3 regions of the Halomonas pelophila genome follow, and region 1 is predicted to be linked to each of the others. Evidence: predicted binding sites of a transcription regulator. Region 1 holds the regulator's gene; each other region holds the start of a gene.
The links. The regulator FNR, encoded in region 1, switches genes on or off when oxygen is low (the NO sensors DNR and NnrR bind a similar motif). The targets are predictions, from matches to a motif close to TTGATNTANATCAA.
Positions count from the first base shown of each region.

Region 2: ubiT (ubiquinone anaerobic biosynthesis accessory factor UbiT) is a predicted target of FNR. The motif match lies at 4,380-4,393, and genes of this name have one in related genera.
Region 3: ABE957_RS02050 (OmpW/AlkL family protein) is a predicted target of FNR. The motif match lies at 925-938, and genes of this name have one in related genera.

Region 1 covers NZ_JBEGCI010000006.1:39,570-46,770, forward strand. Annotated here, with positions in the region: gene ttcA (tRNA 2-thiocytidine(32) synthetase TtcA) at 1-655, shown strand, start outside; gene fnr (fumarate/nitrate reduction transcriptional regulator Fnr) at 772-1,515, opposite strand; gene hemN (oxygen-independent coproporphyrinogen III oxidase) at 1,624-2,952, opposite strand; gene ABE957_RS08125 (sulfite exporter TauE/SafE family protein) at 3,084-3,782, opposite strand; gene ccoS (cbb3-type cytochrome oxidase assembly protein CcoS) at 3,782-4,018, opposite strand; gene ABE957_RS08135 (heavy metal translocating P-type ATPase) at 4,015-6,495, opposite strand; gene ABE957_RS08140 (FixH family protein) at 6,496-7,008, opposite strand; gene ccoG (cytochrome c oxidase accessory protein CcoG) at 7,008-7,201, opposite strand, start outside.
Region 2 covers NZ_JBEGCI010000001.1:249,676-256,876, forward strand. Annotated here, with positions in the region: gene ABE957_RS01155 (NnrS family protein) at 1-895, shown strand, start outside; gene hemN (oxygen-independent coproporphyrinogen III oxidase) at 1,010-2,395, shown strand; gene gdhA (NADP-specific glutamate dehydrogenase) at 2,501-3,853, opposite strand; gene ubiT (ubiquinone anaerobic biosynthesis accessory factor UbiT) at 4,469-4,954, shown strand; gene ABE957_RS01175 (adenosylcobalamin-dependent ribonucleoside-diphosphate reductase) at 5,036-7,147, shown strand.
Region 3 covers NZ_JBEGCI010000002.1:53,813-61,013, reverse strand. Annotated here, with positions in the region: gene ABE957_RS02055 (OmpW/AlkL family protein) at 219-824, shown strand; gene ABE957_RS02050 (OmpW/AlkL family protein) at 1,024-1,668, shown strand; gene ABE957_RS02045 (gamma-glutamylcyclotransferase family protein) at 1,750-2,250, opposite strand; gene ABE957_RS02040 (YqcC family protein) at 2,260-2,592, opposite strand; gene ABE957_RS02035 (DUF3549 family protein) at 2,890-3,915, shown strand; gene ABE957_RS02030 (ATP-dependent zinc protease family protein) at 3,940-4,377, shown strand; gene rimK (30S ribosomal protein S6--L-glutamate ligase) at 4,440-5,348, shown strand; gene ABE957_RS02020 (hypothetical protein) at 5,470-5,916, shown strand; gene ABE957_RS02015 (SanA/YdcF family protein) at 5,837-6,619, opposite strand; gene sufT (putative Fe-S cluster assembly protein SufT) at 6,640-7,201, opposite strand, start outside.

The DNA.
Region 1 (7,201 bases):
GCCGGTGAACTTCTCCCTGGTGGCGGTCAATCTGGACCAGAAGCAGCCCGGCTTCCCCGAGCACGTGCTGCCCGAGTACCTGGATAAGCTCGACGTCGAGTACCACATCCTCGAGCGCGACACCTACTCGGTGGTCAAGGAGAAGACCCCCGAGGGCAAGACCACCTGCGCGCTCTGTTCACGGCTGCGGCGCGGCTCACTGTACGGCTTCGCCGAGGAGATCGGGGCCACCAAGGTGGCGCTGGGGCATCATCGCGAGGACATCCTCGAGACGCTGTTTCTCAACATGTTCTTTGGCGGCAGCCTCAAGGCGATGCCGCCCAAGCTGCTCTCCGACGACGGCAAGAACATGGTCATCCGTCCGCTCGCCTACTGCCGGGAGGCCGACATCGCCGAGTTCGCCCGGCGGATGGCCTTCCCGATCATTCCCTGCAACCTCTGCGGCTCCCAACCGAACCTGCAGCGCCAGGTGGTCAAGGAGATGCTGGCCGAGTGGGAGACGTCGCATCCGGGACGGCTCGAGAGCATGTTCAAGGCGGTCACCAACGTGGCACCCTCCCAGCTGGCCGACCGCGAGCTCTTCGACTTCGCCGGCCTCGAGGAGAAGCAGGCGCGCCTCAATGCCGATCGCATCGCCCTGCATAACGAGCCCTGATCAGAAGCGATAGCATCTCGCGGTGGCCGGACGGCCAAGCATGAAAAACCCCAGCGACCTCATCGGGCGCTGGGGTTTTTCGTGTCGAGACGGGAGAGCGCGATCGGCGCGCGGCCTCAGCGGCAGCCCTCCTGTTCGGCCACCTCGATCAGCGATTCCAGGTCGAGGATGTTCACTTCGCGGCCGGAGACGGCCACCAGCTCCTGGGACTGGAAGCGACTCAGGATGCGGCTGACGGTCTCCACCGCGAGCCCCAGGTAGTTGCCGATGTCGGCCCGCGACATGGACAGCCGGAAGCTGTAGGGCGAGTAGCCGCGCCGACGGAAGCGGTCGGAGAGGCTGGTGAAGAAGGTCGCCAGGCGCTGGTCGGCGGTCTTGCGCGACAGCAGGCGCATCATGCGGCGGTCGTCACGCATCTCCTTGCTCATGCTGCGGTAGAGCTGGCCGCGCAGCTCCGGCAGGGATTCGGAGAGGGTGTCGAGGCGATCGAAGGGGATCTCGCAGACCGTGGTGGTCTCCAGGGCCACCACCGTGCCCGGGTAGCGTTCCTCGTCGATGCCGTCGAGTCCCACCAGTTCGCTGGGCAGGTAGAAGTTGGTCAGCTGGTCCTCGCCGCTGCCCTCGGTGGTCACCTGCTTGAGGCTGCCCGAGCGGACTGCGAAGACGCTGGTGAAGGGGGTGCCCTGGCGGAACAGTGCCTCGCCCTTCTTCAACGGCGGTCGGCGGCGGATGATGGCATCGAACTGATCCATGTCCTGCACTTCGAGTGCCAGCGGCAGGCAGAGCGAGCTCAGGCTGCAGGTCTGGCAGCGCGTCTCGTTCAGCAGGGCGCGGCGCCTACCGGTTGCGGGGTCGGGCATGCTCTCCTCCATGGATGGTGGCTCAGAGATCATTATGGGGGATAGTCGCCCACCGGCAAAGCACCGCTTAACACCTCGCCGCTGACGGTAGCGATCAGCGTGTGGCGATCAGGGCGCGGCGGGGTAGGCATCGAAGGCCGCCGCCAGCTGACGGATCAGCGGGCGCCCGCTGGGCGTCACGCGCCACTGGCGGCCCTGGCGCACGATCAGGTCCTGGGTCTCGGCCCGGGCCAGTCGCGCCAGCGGTGCGGCGAGATGGGCCTCGGCGTCCAGCCCGAAGGCCTCGCCGAGCGCCGCCAGGTCGAGGGGCAGATCGCACATCAGTCGCTCGATGGCGGCGCTGCGCAGCCGGTCGTCCAGGCTCAGCCGATGGCCGACGGCGGTGGGCAGCTCCCCTCGATCCAGGGACGCCTCGTACTCCTCGAGCCTCAGCGGGTTGCGAACGTGCAGGTCCTCCAGGCGGGAGACCGCCATGACGCCCAGGCCCACCAGGTCGTGGCGCTCCCGCCCGGCCTCGAGGGCCTTGGCCAGGCGGTCGTCGCCGCGCACGAAGCGGTCATGGCCGATATGCATATAGCCCGCGGCGGCGAGCATCGCGATGGCCGCCTGCAGCATCTCCTGGACCTCCTGGGGGGCAGGCAGGTCCTCGGTGCGGATCTGGCGCTGCCGGGGGAAGCGTTCGGGGTGGTGCTGGTAGTGAAACAGCGACAGCCGCGACGGTGCCATGGCGATGACCTGCTCGAGCGTCGCGGCGACGCTATCGCGGGTCTGGCGGGGCAGGCCGAGGATCAGGTTCAGGTTGACGGAGGTGAAACCCAGCCGGTCCGCCTCGTCGAGCAGCTGCTCGGTCAGGCCGCGGCCCTGCTCACGGTTGATCGCCCGCTGGACCTCGCTATCCAGGTCCAGCACCTCGAGGCTCAGCCGGTTGAACCCCAGGGCCTCGAGATGGCGCAGAGTGAAGACATCGGCCTCGCGGGGGTCGATCTCGATGAGGTACTCCCGGTCGCGATCGCCGGCCAGCCGGAAGCGGGCATCCAGCCGATCGATCAGGTCGCCCATCTGGTTGAGGGTCAGGAAGGTCGGGGTGCCGCCGCCCCACTGCAGGGAGCGGACCTCCCGCCGAGCGTCCAGGTGGCGACTGGTCAGCACCATCTCGCGGTCGAGGCGGGTGAGGTAGGCCTCGGTCAGCCGGGTATCCGAGGTGGTGACCGGCCGGCGTGTGCAGTGAAAGCAGGCCTGCTGGCAAAAGGGCAGGTGCACATAGAGCGACAGCGGGCGCGCCGCGGCGTTGCTGTGCTCGAGCGCGCGGCGATAGTCCTCGGCGCCGATGCCGTCGCCCATCGCCTGGGGCGTGGGGTAGAAGGCATAGGCGGGGGCCGGTGAGGCCGCCGCGAAGGGGGCGTCGCTACCGGGTGCGGTTGACGCGCGAGCGGGCATGGTCGGCCCTCCGGAGGGAAACATGCCTTTATGCTAGCGAGGCGCCTGGTGCACCGCGTTGAGCTGCGTCAATCGAAGTCGTATTCGGCTATCTGGGCAGGGCTATCTCGACGGCGTGATCGGCGCGGCCGTCAGTGCAACGTCGCCCCGGGCAGCAGCGTCCACAGCTGCCAGAGGGCGAAGGCGATGATCGACAGCGCGGAGAGCGTGCGGGTGGCCGGATGGCGAATCAGCGCGCCGAGCTGGCGCGCGGCGAGGCCGGTGGCCAGCAGGGCCGGCAGGGTGCCGAGGCCGAAGGCGCCCATCAGGATCGCGCCCCGCCAGGGATCGGCGATGGCCAGGCTCCAGGCGAGCATCGAGTAGACCAGGCCACACGGCAGCCAGCCCCAGACGGCGCCCAGGGCGAACGCCTGGGGCACCCGGACCACCGGCATCAGCCGCCGTCCCAGCGGCTCGAGGTGGCGCCACAGGCGCCTGCCGACCGCTTCGACCTTGAGTAGCCCCTTCCACCAGTCGGCGATATAGAGCGCCATCAGGATCAGCATCACCGCGGCCAGGCCCTGCAGCACCAGGCGGGCCTGGGGGCTCAGGGCGATCAGCGTGCCGAGTCCCGCCGCCAGGGCGCCGGCCATCATGTAGCTGGCGATGCGTCCCAGGTTGTAGCCGAGCAGCAGCCCCGAGAGGCGAGCGGGGCTTCGCATGCTGGGTGGCACGGCGAAGGTCAGGGCGCTCATGATGCCGCCGCACATGCCGATGCAGTGGGCGCCGCCGAGCAGGCCGAAGACGAAGGCCGCCGCCAGCGGGGGAAGGTCGAGGCCGGTGGGATCCATCAGTCGCGGCGGTCCTCGTCGCGGGGCGCGCCGGAACCGGGATCGGCGCCGGCATCCGCGTCGGGTGAGGCACGCTCCTTGCGCGGGCGATCGTTCTCATCCTCGTCGAAGAGGATGCGGTAGGCAGGGCCCTCGAGGTCCTCGAACTGGTCGTGCTTGACGGCCCAGAAGAAGGCCCAGACGGCCAGTCCCAGCAGGATCAGCGAGAGGGGGATCAGCAGGTAGAGGATGCTCATGCGTTCACCAGCCGGGAGGAGTCGGCGCCAGCGGGCCGTTCGGGCCCGACGCGGGTCAGGCGAAGGGCGTTGCCGACCACGACCAGCGAGCTCGCCGACATGCCGATGGCCGCGAGCCAGGGGGGCACGAAACCCATCGCCGCCAGGGGCAGCGCCGAGATGTTGTAGATCAGCGACCAGGCCAGGTTCTGGCGGATGATGCGCCGCGTGGTGCGGCTGGTCGCGATGGCCTCGACGATACGCCCCAGCCGAGGACCCAGCAAGACGGCGTCGGCGCGGGTGCGGGCGAGATCGGTGGCGCCGTTCATGGCGATGGCCACGTCGGCCCCGGCCAGCACCGGCACGTCGTTGATGCCGTCGCCCACCATGGCCACTCGCTCACCGGCGGCTTGCAGCGACTGGATGCGTGCCAGCTTGTCCTCCGGCGAGGCCGCCGCCTGCCAGGTCGCGATGCCAAGGCGCGCGGCCATGGCCGCCACCGCCGATTCGGTGTCGCCGGAGAGCAGCTCCACCGCGAGGCCGCGCGCCTTCAGGGCCTCGACGGTCTCTCGGGCGTCGTCGCGCAGGCGATCGTGCAGGCAGAACCAGGCCCTCGGCGTGTCGTCCTCGGCCAGCAGCAGCCACTGGCCCTCGCCGGGTGCCTCGGGCGTCGCCTCCGGGGCGGCGAAGGCGGGGGTGCCGAGCCGCCAGCGGCGCCCGTCGATGCGGCCCTCCAGGCCCCGGCCGGGGCGGCTGAGCACCTCGTCGGCACTGATGCCGGCCTCGCGGAAGGGGCGAAAGGCGCGGGCGATGGGGTGCTCGGACTGGGCCTCCAGGGCGGCCGCCAGGGCACGCGCGCGCGCTTCGTCGAGGGTGTCGCCGATCGGGCGCGTCTCCACCAGGCTCATCTCGCCGCTGGTCAGGGTGCCGGTCTTGTCGAAGATCACCCGGTCCAGCTGCGACAGCGCCTCCAGGGCGTCGGCGCGGGTAATCAGCACGCCGCGGCGGTGCAGCCGGCCGTGGCCGGCGGTCAGGGCCGTGGGCGTGGCCAGCGCCAGGGCGCAGGGGCAGGTCACCACCAGCACCGAGAGGGTGACCCACAGCATGCGGTCGGGATCGATGAACCACCAGGCGACGGCCACGCCGACGGAGATCAGCAGCACCTGCAGCACGAAGTGGTGGGCCATGCGCGCGGCCAGCTGGGCGATGCGCGGCCGGCTGGCGAAGGCGCGATCGGTCAGATCGACGATGCCGGCGACCCGCGCCTCGCGGCCGGCATGGGTGACGCGCACCGTCAGCGGGCTCTCGATGTTCTGGCTGCCGCCGGTGACGCGATCGCCGGCGCGCCTTGTCACCGGCAGGTATTCGCCGGTGAGCATCGACTCGTCGAGGCTCGACTCGCCGCGCTCGATCACGCCGTCGGCCGGCACGCCGTGGCCGGGCTTGATCAGCACCCGGTCGCCGGCGGCGAGCTCGCTGGAGGGCAGGATGCGCTCCTCGCCCGCCTCGGTGAGGCGGATCGCCGAGAGTGGCAGGGCGCCGGAGAGGGCGTTGCCGCTGTGGCCGCTGCGGCGCCGGGCGCGCACCTCGACGTAGCGGCCGAACAGCAGGAAGAAGGTGAACATCGCCACCGAATCGAAATAGACGTCGCCATGCCCGACGACCACCGCATAGCCGCTGGCCAGGTAGGCGCCGCCGATGGCCAGCGATACCGGCACGTCCATGCCCAGGGTGCGGGTCTTGAGGTCGCGCAGGGCATTGGTGAAGAAGGGCTGTGCCGAGAAGAGCACCACCGGGGTGGCCAGCGCGAAGGAGAGCCAGTGGAAGAGAGCGTCGAAGTCGGCGCTGAGCTCGCCGGGGTCGGCCACGTAGATCGGGATCGAGAACATCAGCACCTGCATCATCGCCACCGCGGCGACGATCAGCCGGCGCACGTTCATGCGCTCCTCGTGCTGCAGCCGGCTCTGGGCCGCATCTGGCTCGTAGGGCTGGGCCGGATAGCCGATGGCGGCCATCTCGGCGAGGATCCGCGACAGGGTCACCCGTTCGGGATTCCAGCTGACACGCAGGCGATGGTGGGAGAGGTTGACGGCGCTCGCCTCGATGCCGCGGAGGGCGTTGAGGCGATGCTCGATCAGCCAGGCGCAGGCCGCGCAGGTGATGCCGTCCACGGCGAGGGTGGCGTGCACCCCGCCGCCGTCGCCGTCGGGGTGCACGAAGCGCGCCTGCAGGCCGGGGTCGTCGAACACTGCCCAGGTCTCGGCGTGGACCGCCTGGCGATCGTCCGGCCGCTCGGGCAGCTCGGTGCGAAAGCGGTAGTAGCTCGCCAGGCCCCCGTCGACGATGGCGTGGGCCACCGCCTCGCAGCCGGGACAGCACAGCGGCCGTCGTTCATCGTCCAGGGTGATCGACCAGGGGGCGTCCGCGGGCACCCGGCTGCCGCAGTGGTAGCAGCCGGGGTCCTCGGTGGTCGAGGGCGGTGTGGCGGTCGCGGTCATCTAGAGGCCGGGGGAGAGCGAGATGTCGCCTTCCGTGGGGAAGTGCGCCTCGCCGGTCAGGCGCCACGCGGCGTCCTGGCCCTCGGCGGGCTGCAGGTGCAGGTACCAGCGGTAGTTGAGCGGCTGATCGATGGAGGTGACGAAGCGCCCGTCGCGGACGTGCTCCAGCACCAGCGAGCGGTCGCGGCTGCTCTCGGTGGGGAAGATCAGCTCGAGGTAGAGCCGCTCCGGTCGGCGTTCGCCCTCGAGGTCGATGACGATGTCGCCGGTGCGCGGGTCGGCGCGCATGACCGCCTCGAGACCCAGCTCCCGAGCGTGCTCCTGCTTGGCCAGCCGCTCGTTGATGGCCAGCCCCTGCTTGTAGTAGTCCTGCTCCACCGTGCCGTCGTAGTAGTGAATCGACAGCACCAGGTAGGTGATGCTGAAGGTCACCGACGAGGCCAGCAGGCCGATCAGAAACCACGGCCAGAACTGCTTGTACCAGGGGGGGATGATGTCCGGTTCCGCACTCATCAGCGGGTCTCTCCTAGGAAACGGCTGTCACGTTCGATGGCGATGTCGGCATCCGTCGCCTCGAGGCGCAGGATGATCTCGGCGCTGGGCCGGTCGATGGATTCGGGCGGCACGCTGGCCTGGATCACCAGCTGGCGCGATTCGCTGGCCGGCACGCTGATCTCGTGGGTGTCGAGGGTCAGGCCGGGCAGGC
Region 2 (7,201 bases), on a different contig from region 1:
GTGGCTGGCCCTGCCCATGGCCTGGCCGGCGCTGCTGGCCGATGCGGCCTTCGCCCTGCTGCTGGCCGTGGGGGTGGTGCCGCGCTTCATGGCCGCGAAGAAGTGGCGAAACCGCCTGCTCTCCCCGCTGCTGGGGCTGCTCTGCCTGCTGGCCGTGGCCAGTCTCGCGGTGCGCGGGCTCGCCCCGGGGCTGCTCTCGCCGCTGCTCCATCAGGGCGTGCTATGGCTGCTGTTGCTGATGGTCTTCATGGGGGGACGGGTGATCGCACCGGTGGTCAATGGCCACCTGATGGTTCGCGACCGGGCGGCGGGGAGCGGCGTGCAGCCGCGGTTGGAAGCCGCCCTCCTGGGCCTGCTGGTGGCCGTCGGCGTCACGTTCACTCAGCGCGCGCTGTGGCCGCTGGCCGGCGTATTGCTCGCCCTGGCGGGCCTGATGATCCTGGTGCGCCTGTGGCGCTGGGCGCCCTGGCGGCTGCGGGACCGCCCCGACCTGCTCGCCTTGCTGCTGGGCTACGCCTGGCTGGGAGTGGGGGCATGGCTCATGGCGGCCGATCTGCTGGCCGGAACCGCGCCGGCGGCTCGACTGCATGCCGTGACGGTCGGGGCGCTCGGCACCCTGGCCAGCGCGATCATGCTGCGCCAGGCCATCCTGAGGGCCAAGGGGCATCCGGCTGGTGAGCCTTGGCTGGCGGTCCTGGCGGGTCTGTTTGCCCTGGCGGCCGGGCTGCGGCTCGCCATGCCCCTGGCGGGGAGCGGCTGGCACCTGCTGCTATGGGGCTCGGCCGGCTGCTGGAGCCTGGCCTGGCTGCTGGTGGCCTGGCGACTGCGGTACTGGTCACGCCGGGCGGCGATGCGCACCGCGGCGCGAGCCGCGACGCCGACGGCGGCAACTTGATCTGGGTCAGCTACCCCTTCGAGGGTACCGACGCGCGCGGTCGCGGCTGGCATAATTCGCCCAACGGTGACGGCTGCGGCCGCCGCCCTTCGGTTCAAGAGGCTCGATTCGCTCATGCAAGATACCCTGCCGTTCATCCGTCCGCTGGTCGAGAAGTACGATCGCCCCGGCCCGCGCTACACCTCCTATCCCACGGCGCCGCAGTTCCAGGCGGCCTTCGCCGAGGATGACTACCGGGCCGCCGCCGAGCGCAGCAACGCGGCACAGTCGCCCAAGCCGCTGTCGGCCTACGTGCACATCCCCTTCTGCGAGAGCCTCTGCTACTACTGCGCCTGCAACAAGATCATCACCCACAATCGCGAGCGGGCGGCGGAGTACCTGGCCTGGCTCAAGCGGGAGATCGAGCTGCAGGGGGCGCTGTTCGACGAGACGCGGCGCATGACCCAGCTGCACCTGGGCGGCGGCACCCCGACCTACCTCGACAACGACCAGCTCGGCGAGCTGATGGCAGCGCTGGACGCGGCCTTCCACTTCGCCGCCCCCGAGGAACGGGAGTTTTCCCTCGAGGTCGACCCGCGCACCGTGACCCCCGCGCAGATCCATGAGCTTCACGCCCTGGGCTTCAATCGCCTGAGCTTTGGCGTGCAGGACTTCGATACCCGGGTGCAGGAGGCGGTCAACCGTATCCAGAGCGAGGAGCAGGTGCTGGAGCTGGTGGCGGCGGCCCGGGAGGCGGGCTTCAAGTCGGTGAGCGTCGATCTGATCTACGGCCTGCCGCTGCAGACCGTGGCGAGCTTCGACGCCACCCTGGACAAGATCATCGCCCTGCGCCCGGATCGCATCGCCACTTACAGCTATGCCCACCTGCCGGAGCTGTTCAAGGCGCAGCGGCTGATTCGCCCCGAGGACATGCCGCCCCCGGAGCGCAAGATCGAGCTGCTGGAGCTGATCATCCGCCGCCTCACCGCGGCGGGCTATGTCTACATCGGCATGGATCACTTCGCCCTGCCCGAGGACGAGCTCTCCCTGGCCCGCGAGAACGGCACCCTTCAGCGCAACTTCCAGGGCTACTCGACCCACGCCGACTGCGACCTGATCGGCCTGGGCAACACCGCCATCGGCAAGGTCGGCGACAGCTACAGCCAGAACGTCAAGGAGACCGCCCAGTACCAGGCGCGCCTCGAGGCGGGTCGGCTGCCGGTGATGCGCGGCTACCGCCTCAACGCCGACGACGTGCTGCGCCGGGACGTGATCAACGCCCTGATGTGCCATGGCCGCATCGACTTCGCCGAGATCGAGGCGGCCCACGACATCGTCTTCCGCGACACCTTCGCCGAGGCCCTCGAGGAACTCGAGGAGATGGTCGATGACGGCCTGCTGGCCATCTCCGACGCCGCCATCGAGGTGCTGCCCGCCGGGCGGCTGATGATGCGCAACGCCGCCATGGCTTTCGACGCCTACCTGAGCCACAGCACTGGGCGCTACTCGCGCACCGTTTGATTCCGGCGGTCCATCACGCTTTCAGTGATTTAGCTCGCCCAACGCAGCGCGGCGCCCCTCGGGGCGCCGCGCTGCGTTTCGGCCTTTCGATCTCGCGCCCAGGGCTCAGCAGACGCCCTGCTCGATCATGGCATCGGCGACCTTGCGGAAGCCGGCGATGTTGGCGCCCAGCACCAGGTTGGTGGGGTCGTCGAACTCGGCGGCGGTCTCGGCGCACTGGCGATGGATGTTGGCCATGATCTCCTTGAGCTTGGCGTCGACCTTCTCCAGCGGCCACTGCTCCATGCTGCTGTTCTGCGCCATCTCGAGCTGGCTCGTCGCCACGCCGCCAGCGTTGGCCGCCTTGCCAGGGCCGTAGGCGATCTTCGCCGCCAGGAAGCGATCCACGGCCGCGGCGGTGGAGGGCATGTTGGCGCCCTCGCTGATGCAGGTCACGCCGTTGCCCAGCAGCGTCTCGGCGTCGGCCTCGGTCAGCTCGTTCTGGGTGGCGCAGGGGAAGGCCACGTCGCCCTGGAGCCGCCACACCGCATGGCCATCGGCCGGGTAGTCGTCCACGGAGATGTAGCGGGCCTGGGGGTGCTGTGCCAGGTAGGCCTCCAGCGAGGTGCGCTGGACCTCCTTGAGCTCGCACAGCAGCGCCAGGTCGATGCCGCGCGGGTCATGGAGGGTGCCACGGGAGTCGGAGCAGCTGACGGGAATCGCGCCGAGCTCAAGGAGCTTCTCGATGGTGTAGATGGCCACGTTGCCGGCGCCGGAGACCAGGCAGGTCTTGCCGGCGAGGGTCTCGCCGCGCGCCTCGAGCATGTTCTCGGCGAAGTAGACGGCGCCGTAGCCGGTGGCCTCCTTGCGCCCGATGGAGCCGCCCCAGTTAAGGCTCTTGCCGGTCAGCACGCCCTCGTAGCGGCCGGTCAGGCGCTTGTACTGGCCGTAGAGGAAGCCGATCTCGCGCGCCCCCACGCCGATGTCGCCGGCCGGCACGTCGGTGGTCGGGCCGATGTGGCGGTAGAGCTCGCTCATGAAGGCCTGGCAGAAGCGCATGATCTCGCCGTCCGAGCGCCCCTTGGGATCGAAGTCCGAGCCGCCCTTGCCGCCGCCGATGGGCAGGCCGGTGAGGGCGTTCTTGAAGATCTGCTCGAAGCCCAGGAACTTGATGGTCCCCGAGGTCACGCTGGGGTGGAAGCGCAGCCCGCCCTTGTAGGGGCCGAGGGCCGAATTGAACTGGATGCGGTAGCCCTTGTTGACCTGCACCCGGCCGGCGTCGTCGGTCCAGCAGATGCGGAACATGATCTGCCGCTCGGGCTCGACGATGCGCTCGATGATGTTGTGATCGAGGTAGTGGGGGCTGCGCTCGAAGAGCGGGCGCAGGCACTCGAGCACCTCCTCGGCGGCCTGGTAGAACTCGGTCTGTGCCGGGCTGCTCTTGCGCAGGGCCTCGAGGGTGTCGTGAACGTAGGGCATGGGGCGATTCCTGTGCGCTGGAAAAAGGTTCCACGCACTATAAGGCAATGCACCATTATGCAGCAAGCGCATGGGTCATGCGGGGATTGGGCATGGTATTGACGCGAAATACCTTCAAAATCGCAAAAAACTGTGCACCAAGATAAAGCATTAGGGTTTTTTAATTAATGATGAGTCAACGCAGGTGCCCGATTTGGGGCGCGTGAGTCATCGAGGAGCCGGGTAGACGCCGGGGGTGGCGAGAGAGAGGCGAGGGAGGCGCCGGCGCCGGGCGAGGCAAGCGTCGGGAGGGACTCGGAGGGCGAGGGCAGGTGACGCAGCGCGCGGGGGTGACCCCCTTCTTGGAACCGGCCCGCCGCCCCGTCGCGGCCCATTCGAGGCGCGCCGTGAAGGGGCTGGGGCGCCCGAAACGGCCGCGAGGCGTCATCGCCTGCGTTGAGGCAATTCCTGCACATCTTGTGCTTGAGTCTTTGCGGTGGTCTATATATGGTACGCAGCCCTCGGGGAGCGCGGTGCTGGCGACGGCTTGACGCACGTCAGTGCAGGCGGTTTAGATGCCCCCTAGGATGAGCGCTCCGGCGGCCCAGTCGCCTCGACGTCATCAGGAGAATTCTCATGTCTCTGCCCCATCCGCCGTTGTCGCTTTTGCGCCCGCCCGCCCCGAGCCGCCTGATCCGCGCCCTGGACCCCCGGGTGCCGCTGGGCGTCAAGCGCCGGCTGGTGGAGCCGCTGCTCAACCGCACCTTCGCCGAGCCGCTCGCGGAGGGCGAGTTCGATGCCCTGGAGGGGCGTCGGATCAGCCTGACCCTCGAGGATCTCGGCGTGACGTTGACCCTGAGCCTCGCGGACCAGCGCCTGCTGCTCTGCCGTGAGCCCGGCGAGGCGACCATCCGCGGTGGCTGGCGCGAGTTTTTATGCCTGGCCACCCGGCGCGAGGATCCCGATAGCCTGTTCTTCCAGCGTCGCCTGCTGATCGAGGGCGACACCGAGCTTGGCCTGACGGTCAAGAACCTGCTCGACGGGCGCGAGGAGGGCCTCGCCCAGGGTCGCCTCGGCGAGTGGCTGCTGCGCCTGGAGCGTCTCACGGCACGCGATCGCTGATCTCGCCGCCCGCGTCCGCCGCGCAGGCCCGACTTTTCTATTGATATCGACTCACCAAGACACCGCTCTGGAGACCCCGACATGAGCACATCCGCCAAGGCCGTCAAGACCTCCAACGAGGTGCCCCTGCAGGTGCCTTCCCGCGATATCTGGGACGCCAAGTATCGCCTCAAGGACCGTCACGGCCACCCCGTGGACAAGGACGTCCACGCCACCTGGGACCGAGTTGCCAAGGCCCTGGCGGCGGTGGAGGGCGACCAGGCCGAGGCGTGGCTGCCGAAGTTTCGCTGGGCGCTGGAGAACGGCGCCATCCCGGCCGGGCGGATCATGTCCAACGCCGGCGCCGAGGCCTACAAGCCGGCGGTGAGCCTGATCAACTGCACCGTCTCGCGCACCATCCGCGACTCCATGCACGACATCCTCGACTCGGTGGTGGATGCCGGCATGACCCTCAAGGCAGGCTGCGGCATCGGCTACGAGTTCTCGACCCTGCGCCACAAGAACGCCTTCGTGTTCGGCGCCGGCGCCGGCACCAACGGCCCGCTGGCGTTCATGGATATCTACGACAAGATGTGCTTCACGGTGGCCTCGGCGGGCGGGCGCCGCGGCGCCCAGATGGGCACCTTCGACGTCGGCCATCCCGACGTGAAGAGCTTCATCGAGGCCAAGCGCGAGGCGGGCCGGCTGCGCCAGTTCAACCTCTCCTTGCTGATCACCGACGAGTTCATGGAGGCGGTGAAGCAGGACGCCGACTGGCCGCTGGCCTTCCCGCTCCACCCCGGGGAGAAGGACGACGTCGAGGAGAGCGAGCTGATCTACCGCGACTGGCCGGTGATCGAGGAGGGCTACACCGTCGATGACGAGGGGCGCGTGGCCTGTCGCATCGTCGAGGTGATCCAGGCCCGCGAGCTGTGGGACACCATCATGGCCTCGACCTACGACTTCGCCGAGCCGGGCTTCATCCTGATCGACCAGGTTAATCGCATGAACAACAACTGGTTCTGCGAGGAGGTGCGGGCGACCAACCCCTGCGGCGAGCAGCCGCTGCCCCCCGAGGGCGCCTGCCTGCTCGGCTCGGTGAACCTGACCCGCTTCGTCATCGAGCCCTTCGGCAAGAAGCCGCGCTTCGACTGGGAGCGTTACCGCCAGGTGGTGGCGATCTTCACCCGCATGCTCGACAACGTGGTCGAGATCAGCGGCCTGCCGCTGCCGGGCCAGCGCCGTGAGATCGAGGCCAAGCGTCGCCACGGCATGGGCTTCCTGGGGCTGGGCTCGACCCTGACCATGCTCAAGATCCCCTACGGCTCGCCGGAGTCGCTGGCCTTCACCGAGGAGGTCAGCCGCAACCTGGCCCTCGAGGGCTGGAAGCAGGCGTTGGAGCTCGCCCGCGAGAAGGGCGCGGCGCCGGCACTCGCTGAGGACTACGAGATCACCCCGCGGATGATGCGCGAGCGCCCCGAGCTCAAGAAGGACGGCTACGAGGTCGGCGACAAGGTGCCGGGCCGCATCCTCCACGCCCGCTACAGCCGCTACATGCAGAAGGTCGCCGAGGTGGAGCCGGAACTGGTGGCGCAGCTCGCCGAGCACGGCGCGCGCTTCACCCACCACAGCTCGATCGCCCCCACGGGCACCATCTCGCTGTCGCTAGGCAACAATGCCTCCAACGGCATCGAGCCGTCGTTCTCGCACCGCTACTTCCGCAACGTCATCCAGTCGGGCAAGAAGACCAAGGAGCAGGTCGAGGTGGTCTCCTTCGAGCTGGCCGCCTATCGCCACTTCATCGCCGCCGAGGCGGTGGAGAGCGACCTGCCCGACTACTTCATCACCGCCGACGCGGTGAGCCCCAAGCAGCACGTGGCGGTGCAGGCGGCGGCCCAGGTGTGGGTCGACTCGGCGATCTCCAAGACGGTCAACGTGCCCACCGAGTTCCCCTTCGAGGAGTTCAAGGACCTCTACCTGGACGCCTACGCCAGCAAGCTCAAGGGTTGCACCACCTTCCGCTTCAACCCCGAGGCCTTCCAGGGCGTGCTGGTGCGTGAGGACGATCTCAAGAACACCACCTACGTCTTCGAGCTGGAGAACGGCGAGACCGTCGAGCTCGCCGGCGACGAGAAGGTCATCTACGACGGCGAGGAGCACAACGCGGCGAACCTCTATGACGCGTTGAAGGAAGGCACCTATGGCAAGTGGTAAGCCGCGACCTACTTCGCTAGCCGAGGCGGCCGTGAGTGGCCGTCACTCGAGCGT
Region 3 (7,201 bases), on a different contig from region 1:
GCGTGCTTTCGAGGCGCCGTGAAGGAAAACCCAAAAAGTTATACAAGAGCTGTAATTCGAAGCTATGCTGAATACACAAACCCACAAGAAAATCCACATGACGCCTATCTTGCCCATAGAAAAATGCGACAAGACATTAACAAACCTCCTTCGCTGGGCTAATAAATGCCCCTTTCCCACCTCTCGCCCGAACGATGGATGACACGAGGAACCTTCCCATGAACTCCAGGCTTCTGATCGCGACGGTCGCCCTCGCCACGGCCGGCCTCGCCACCGCCCCGGTCGCCATGGCCTACCAGGCCGGCGACATCGTCTTGCGTGGCGGTATCGCCAAGGCCGAGGTCACCGACGATATCGGCTCCCTTGACGTAGTCGGGGAGCTGGAGGTCTCCGATGAGCGCGGCATGGCCTACAGCGTGGGCTACCTGTTCAGCGACAGGCTGGGGGTCGAGCTCAACGGCACCGAAGCCGTCGAGCACCGGCTCAGCACCGCGGCCCTCGGCGGCGTGGATCGCCTGCCCGTCAACCTGATGATCAACTACTATCCGATGGGCGGCAGCGTCTCGCGCATACAGCCCTATGTGGGCGCCGGCCTCAACTACACCCACTTCTCCGAGGAAGAGCTCGAGGGGCTGGACGTCGACAAATCCTATGGACTGGCCGGCCAGGTCGGTCTCGAAATGGCGGTGACGCACTACCTGCTGGTCGGGGCCTTCGCGCGGTATGCCAACGTCGATGCCGATGTGAGCATCGGGGGCACGGCGCTCGGCGAGGCCGACATCGATCCGATGACCCTCGGCGGCGGCGCCACCTTCCGCTTCTGATCCGTTACCGAGCAAAGGACGACTGAGCCGCACATGGCAATGCCGGGCCCATGGCCCGGCCTTACTTTGGTTGTACCTTCAGCCCCATGCCGTCCCATCCTTGCGCTGGATCAATATTCTCAAAAAATGACGCCGATAGACTGTTGGCAGATTCCGACGCGGCAAGGCCGCCGCCCTCTCGTCAATCAGGAGATGACCCATGCGCAAGAAAGCTATTTCTTCCCTGCTCGTAGCCGGCGTTGCCGCCGCTGCCTTCACCACCAGCACCCAGGCCTTCGCCTATGGCGCCGGGGACTTCTTCACCCGCGTGGGCGTCGCCAAGGTCGATCCCAAGAGCGATAATGGTGATCTTGACCTGACGTCTCTTGGCGCATCAGTGCACGATGTCGAGGTCGACGACGATAGCGCCTTCGCCTTTACCCTGGGCTATCGCTTCACCGACAAGCTGGGCGTCGAGCTGCTGGCCGCCGAGCCCTTCGACCACGACTTCCAGGTCGAGGGCGTGACCGGCGGCTCCGTCGATCACCTGCCGCCGACCCTGACCGTGCAGTACTATCCGCTGGGCGGCACTGACGCCCGCGTCCAGCCCTACGCCGGCATCGGCGTCAACTACACCACCTTCTCCGATGAAGAGCTTGAAGTTGGGCTTCCTGTCGAATTCGATGACTCCTGGGGCGCGGCCGGCCAGGTGGGCGTCGACCTGCTGATCGACGATAGCTGGGCGCTTAACGCCGCCGCCTGGTACCTGGATATCGACACCGATGTCACTGTCGCCGGCAACGATGTCGGCGAGGTCGAGATCGACCCGGTGGTGGTGATGGCCGGCGTCAGCTACCGCTTCTGATCGCCCCGCCCGACACGACAAGGCCCGCCAACCGGCGGGCCTTGTTGCGTCTGGGCCTGGTGCCTGGCGCTGGCGAGATAGCTAGCGCGGGGTCTCGCGCGAGAGCCCGAGCGCGGCCAGGGTCGTCGCATCGAGCCCGGCCACCGCCTCCACAGCGGCCAGGCGGGCATGATAGTCGGGCGTCAGGAAGGGCTCCCCGGCCAGCAGATGCTCGAGATACTCCCGAGCCGGTCGCAGGGCGTTCGCGGTGGTGCCCGGCGCGGCGATATAGACCCAGGCCTCGATCGCGCCCTCGCGGGTCACGATGGGCAGCCGACGGCGGTCGTAGTCGTGGGGATAACCCTCGAAGGGGTCCATTTCGTGGATCTGGTCGGGGTGCTCGAGCTCGAACAGCGCGCCCTCCACCCGCTCGCCGGCCGACGCCGCCACATTGGCATGGGCGATGCCCGCCACCCTCGAGGCCTTGTCGAAGCGAAGGCCGTGGTCGTGCAGTACGCCGGCCAGCGCCCGGCGGGTGCGCCCGATGCGGGCGGCGACCCGGGCGGCGTTCATGTTGCTGCCGTAGGCGAAATAGAAGGGCATCGGGCGACCTCAGTTCTCGGTGACCAGGCGGTCGATCTCCTCGACCACGCGGCACATCAGCAGCCGGTCGCTGGCGCGCGCGCCTTCCTGCTTCAACCAGGCCTCCACCGCCGGTGCCACCTCACACTGGGCCGGCATCGGCGCGCGCGCCTCGACCAGCACCTCCAGGCGCACGATGAAGACGAAGCGCAGCCACTGGGGCAGCGTCATGGTGTCAACGCAGAACGGCTGCACGCTGTCGAAGGCATGCGACTCGGGGCGCTCCATGCGCCACAGGCTGGCGGCCTTCATGGTGGCCTCGAGCTCGCGCAGGGCGGCGCCGAGTTCGTCGTGAACGGTCATGGTCAATCTCTCCGGTACGTTTACCGTCATTATCCCCGCTAGCCCCCGTCGCTGGCCACCCCAGCGGGTTGTCCACCGCTCGCAAGGCGACGCACGCCAGTCTTGTGCACAATGCACAGATATCCTGAATGGCCCTGTGGATAAACACTGGAAAGGTGTCGCCTGGCCAGGTCTCATGGGCCCTGGCGCCGACTGATCAGGAAATGACCAGCGCGGCGACACCGCTACGACGCCCCGGGACGGCTGACAGCATCCCGGCACCGCGGTAGAGTGCACGGTTCGTGACCCGGAGACAGCATGCAACCGATCAACAGCCTTCACGACTTCTTCCAGCGCAGCGGTGCCGAGGTGAGGCTCTATCACCTGGGGCGACGCGTCGAGCCCTGCCCGCTCGATACCCTGGCCGCCTTCGAGGCCGGCGAGCAGGCATGGCCGGCGCCGTGGCAGGGCGCCGCGCGCCTGGCCATGGTCTTCCGTCTGGGTGAGATGGACGACCCGCTGATCTGGTTCCTGGCCCTGCCGCTGGACGAGCAGGGCCACCTCAACCCGGCCCCGCGCGACGCCTTCGTGCAGCGCCTGCTGGAGACCCTGGGCCGCAGCGTGCAGGGCCTGGGCCGGGCCGAGGGCGAGCGGATCGATAACCTGATGAAGGACAATCCGCTGGCCTTCACGCCCTCGCTGCCCTTCCGCGCCGTGCTGCATGCGCGCGCCAGCCGGGATGCCGGCCTGCCGGCCAGCGAGCACCTGGAACCCGCCGAGGCCTACCTGACCGGACAGCAGACGATCGACTGGCGCGCCCTGGGACTGCAGGGGCTGGCCGACGCCGTGGTGCGCCTGGATGCCGCCATGAGCCAGGCCGTCGCCGCCCGCCTCGATGCCCTGCCCGGCGAGGTGCTGACCTCGCTGTGCTACTGCCTGGAGCACGTGGCCATCGACGACGCCCTGGCAGGCGCGCTGCGTCATCGGGGCGAGGCGGCCGGCGCCAGCGGCGACATCGAGACCTTCTGCGCCTGCGTGCGCGCCATGGGCGGCGCCTCGACGGCGCAGGCGGGCGCCTGGTTTGATGCCCTGCTCGACGATCCGGATGCCTGCGGCCCCGACCTGCTGGCGGCCATGGCCGGGCGCGGCTGGCACCACCTGGAGGATGCCGAGCGCCTGCCCCGCTTCCTCACGCGCCTGGCCGAAGCGCCCGGCACCGACTTCAAGGCGGTGGCCCGCGACCTGGCCCTGATCCCGCGGCTGCGCCTGCCGCTGCTGATGACGCTGCGCGAGGCCGAGGCGGATTCCGCCATTGGCCGGCGCCTGGCCGACCTGTCACGCTGAGCGCAGAGACCTGGGAGCGAGATGATGAAAGAACTGCCCTATACGCCCAAGGCGGTGATCGGTCGCCGCGAGATGGTGACCCTGCCGGAGCTGCACCTGACCCTGTGCGCCAAGGCCGATACCGGCGCCCGGACCTCGGCGCTGCACGCCGAGGACATCGAGTCCTACGAAGAGGAGGGTCACCTCTGGGTCGGCTTCACCACGCGCAGCGGCGGCCCCGGCACGCCGGCCCACGTGCATCGCATGCACCTGCACGACCGGCGCCGGGTGACCAGCTCCAACGGCCAGGCCGAATGGCGCTACGTGATCCGCACGACCATGCAGCTGGGCACCCTCTCCTTCCCGGTGGAGCTCAGCCTGACCGACCGCCGCGACATGCGCCACCCCATGCTGCTGGGGCGGCGCGCGCTGCGTCGCCTGCTGGTGGCTCCAGGCGTCGCCTTCCTGCACGGCGAGCCCTGAGCACTCTGTCCTGTATCGCCCACGTCCTACACCGCCCCAGTCCCGATCCGGAGTCCCGCTGAATGCATATCGCGCTGCTGTCCCGCAATCGTAACCTCTACTCCACGCGGCGCCTGATCGAGGCCGCCGAGCAGCGCGGCCACAGCGCGCGCGTGGTCGACACCCTGCGCTGCTACATGAGCATCGCCTCGCACCACCCCTCGATCCACTACAAGGGGGAGGAGCTCGAGCCGTTCGATGCGGTGATCCCGCGCATCGGCTCCTCGATCACCTTCTACGGCTGCGCGGTGCTGCGCCAATTCGAGATGATGGGCACCTACGTGCTCAACGACAACGTCTCCATCACGCGCTCCCGGGACAAGCTGCGCTCGCTCCAGCTGCTGTCGCGCAAGGGGCTGGGACTGCCGATCACCGGCTTCGCCCACTCCCCGGACGACATCCCCGACCTGATCACCATGGTCAGGGGCGCTCCGCTGGTCATCAAGCTGCTGGAGGGCACCCAGGGCATCGGCGTGGTGCTGGCCGAGACCAACCAGGCCGCCGAAAGCGTGATCCAGGCCTTCATGGGCATGAAGGCCAACATCATGGTGCAGGAGTACATCAAGGAGGCGAAGGGCGCCGATATCCGCTGCTTCGTGATCGGCGACAAGGTGGTGGCCTCGATGAAGCGCCAGGCCGCCGAGGGTGAGTTCCGTTCCAACCTGCACCGCGGCGGCAGCGCCAGCTCGATCCGCATCACGCCGGAGGAGCGCTCCACGGCCATCCGTGCGGCCAAGGCGATGGGGCTGCGGGTGGCCGGCGTCGATCTGCTGCGCTCCAACCATGGCCCGGTGATCATGGAGGTCAACTCCTCGCCGGGCCTGCAGGGCATCGAGAAGGCCACCGGCAAGGACATCGCCTCGCTGGTCATCGAGCACCTGGAGCGCAACGCCGCCCCGCGCCGCAAGGTCCCGCCTCGCCCCAAGGGCTGAGGGACAGGGATGAGGCCTGCGTCCAAAGGCTAACGGCGAACCCGGGATTTATTGATCCGCGGGGGTGGCAAATGCACGTCGACAGCCCCACAATCTGCGTCACCGGAGGAGGTGACCGCTCATGTTTCTCGACAATCGCCAGGTGGCGATGGACAGTGCCCTCGAGGCAATGGCCGACAGCATCGATTATTTCCAGGACAATCTCGAGCGCCTGCATCCGGCGCTGCGCGATAGCCTGAAGCCCCACTATGAGGCGCGCAGCCGATCGATGCAGAAGCTGCAGGAGCTGTCGCGCAAGCACCTCAAGCTGCTGCCCCGCGACGCCGATGTCGAGCGCGACGACTACATGTGGCTGTGGAGCCGCCTGAAGAGCTTCGTCGGCAACGAGAGCCTGGTGGTGATCGGTGAGCTGCTCGAGCAGGAGCGGGTGCTGATGCAGGCGCTCTCCACCCTCTTCACCCATCCCCTGCCCGAGCCGCTGGAACCAGTCATCGAGGAGTGCTGGAAAGGCTGCCGGGCGCTGATTCGGGAGCTGTATCGCCTGCAGAAGCAGCGCCAGAAGCGCTGAACAACCCCGGCGGCATCAGCAGACGCTCACGCTCATCCGGCGTGATGTCCAGCGGCTCGAGCGGCCCAAGAAAGTGCGGCTCGCGCTCCCACACGTATAGATCCCCCAAGGTGGCCACCCGCGCCACCCACTCGCGCAGCTTGAGCCGCCAGAGCCCGGACACCGCGCGCTCCGGCGCCGCACAGCCGCGAACCTCCAGGCCCAGCGCCTCACCGATGAACAGCGCCCGCGGCAGGTGCCAGTCCTGGGTGATCAGCAGCGCGCGCTTCACGCCGAACACGTCCCTTGCCCGCGACAGGGTGTCGAAAGTGCTGAAGCCGGCATAGTCCAGGGTCATGTCCACGTCGCGCACGTCGCGGCTTCGCAGGTCGCGCCACATGGTCACCGGCTCGTTGTAGTAGCGGGTGCTGTTATCACCGGAGATCAGCAGGTGATCGACCCGTCCCTGGTGGATCAGCTTGGCGGCGGCCTCCATGCGCCCCTCGAAGTGCGGGTTGCGACTCCCGCTGCGCGTCCAGTGGGACGTGCCGAAGACGATGCCTACCGGTTCGCTGACGCACTGCGAGGAGACCGACTCGATGCGCCCCACGGTGCGACCCAGGACGTAGACGTTGGCCAGCACGAACAGCAACACCGCCAGGAGCGCAAGCGCTCCCAGCGTCATCAGTACTCCCTTGCAGAGCGTCCAGAATGGCAGGCGCATGGATCTCCCCGGCGCAACCGCTAGAACATTCCCAGTTCCAGCTTCGCTTCGTCGCTCATCATCTCACGACTCCAGGGGGGATCGAACACGATCTCGGTGTGCACCTTGCTGATCTGGGGGGCGCCGAGGATCTTGTTGCGCGCATCGGCGGCGATCACATCGCCCATGCCGCAGCCCGGGGCGGTCAGGGTCATGCGGATGGTGACGATGCGCTCGCCACTGATCAGCCGCTCGATGCGACAGCCGTAGACCAGGCCGAGGTCGACGATGTTGACCGGGATCTCAGGGTCGAAGCAGGTGCGCAGCTGGTCCCACACGAACTGCTCTATCTCCTCCTCCGAGGCGTCCTCGGGTAGCGTCGGACGCGGCAGCGCCTCCAGGCCCAGCGCGTCCAGATTGGCGCCCTCGACCAGGAAGAGGCGCCCCTCATAGCCCACGCTGACCGTGCTGCCCTTGGCCTGCATGACGCTGACGATGCTGTCCTCGGGCAGGGTCACGGTCTTGCCGAAGGGAATGGAAATCGCCGCCACGTCACGCTGCAGGGGCAGCTCCTGCCCCTTGTGCAGGGTGGCTATCTGCTCG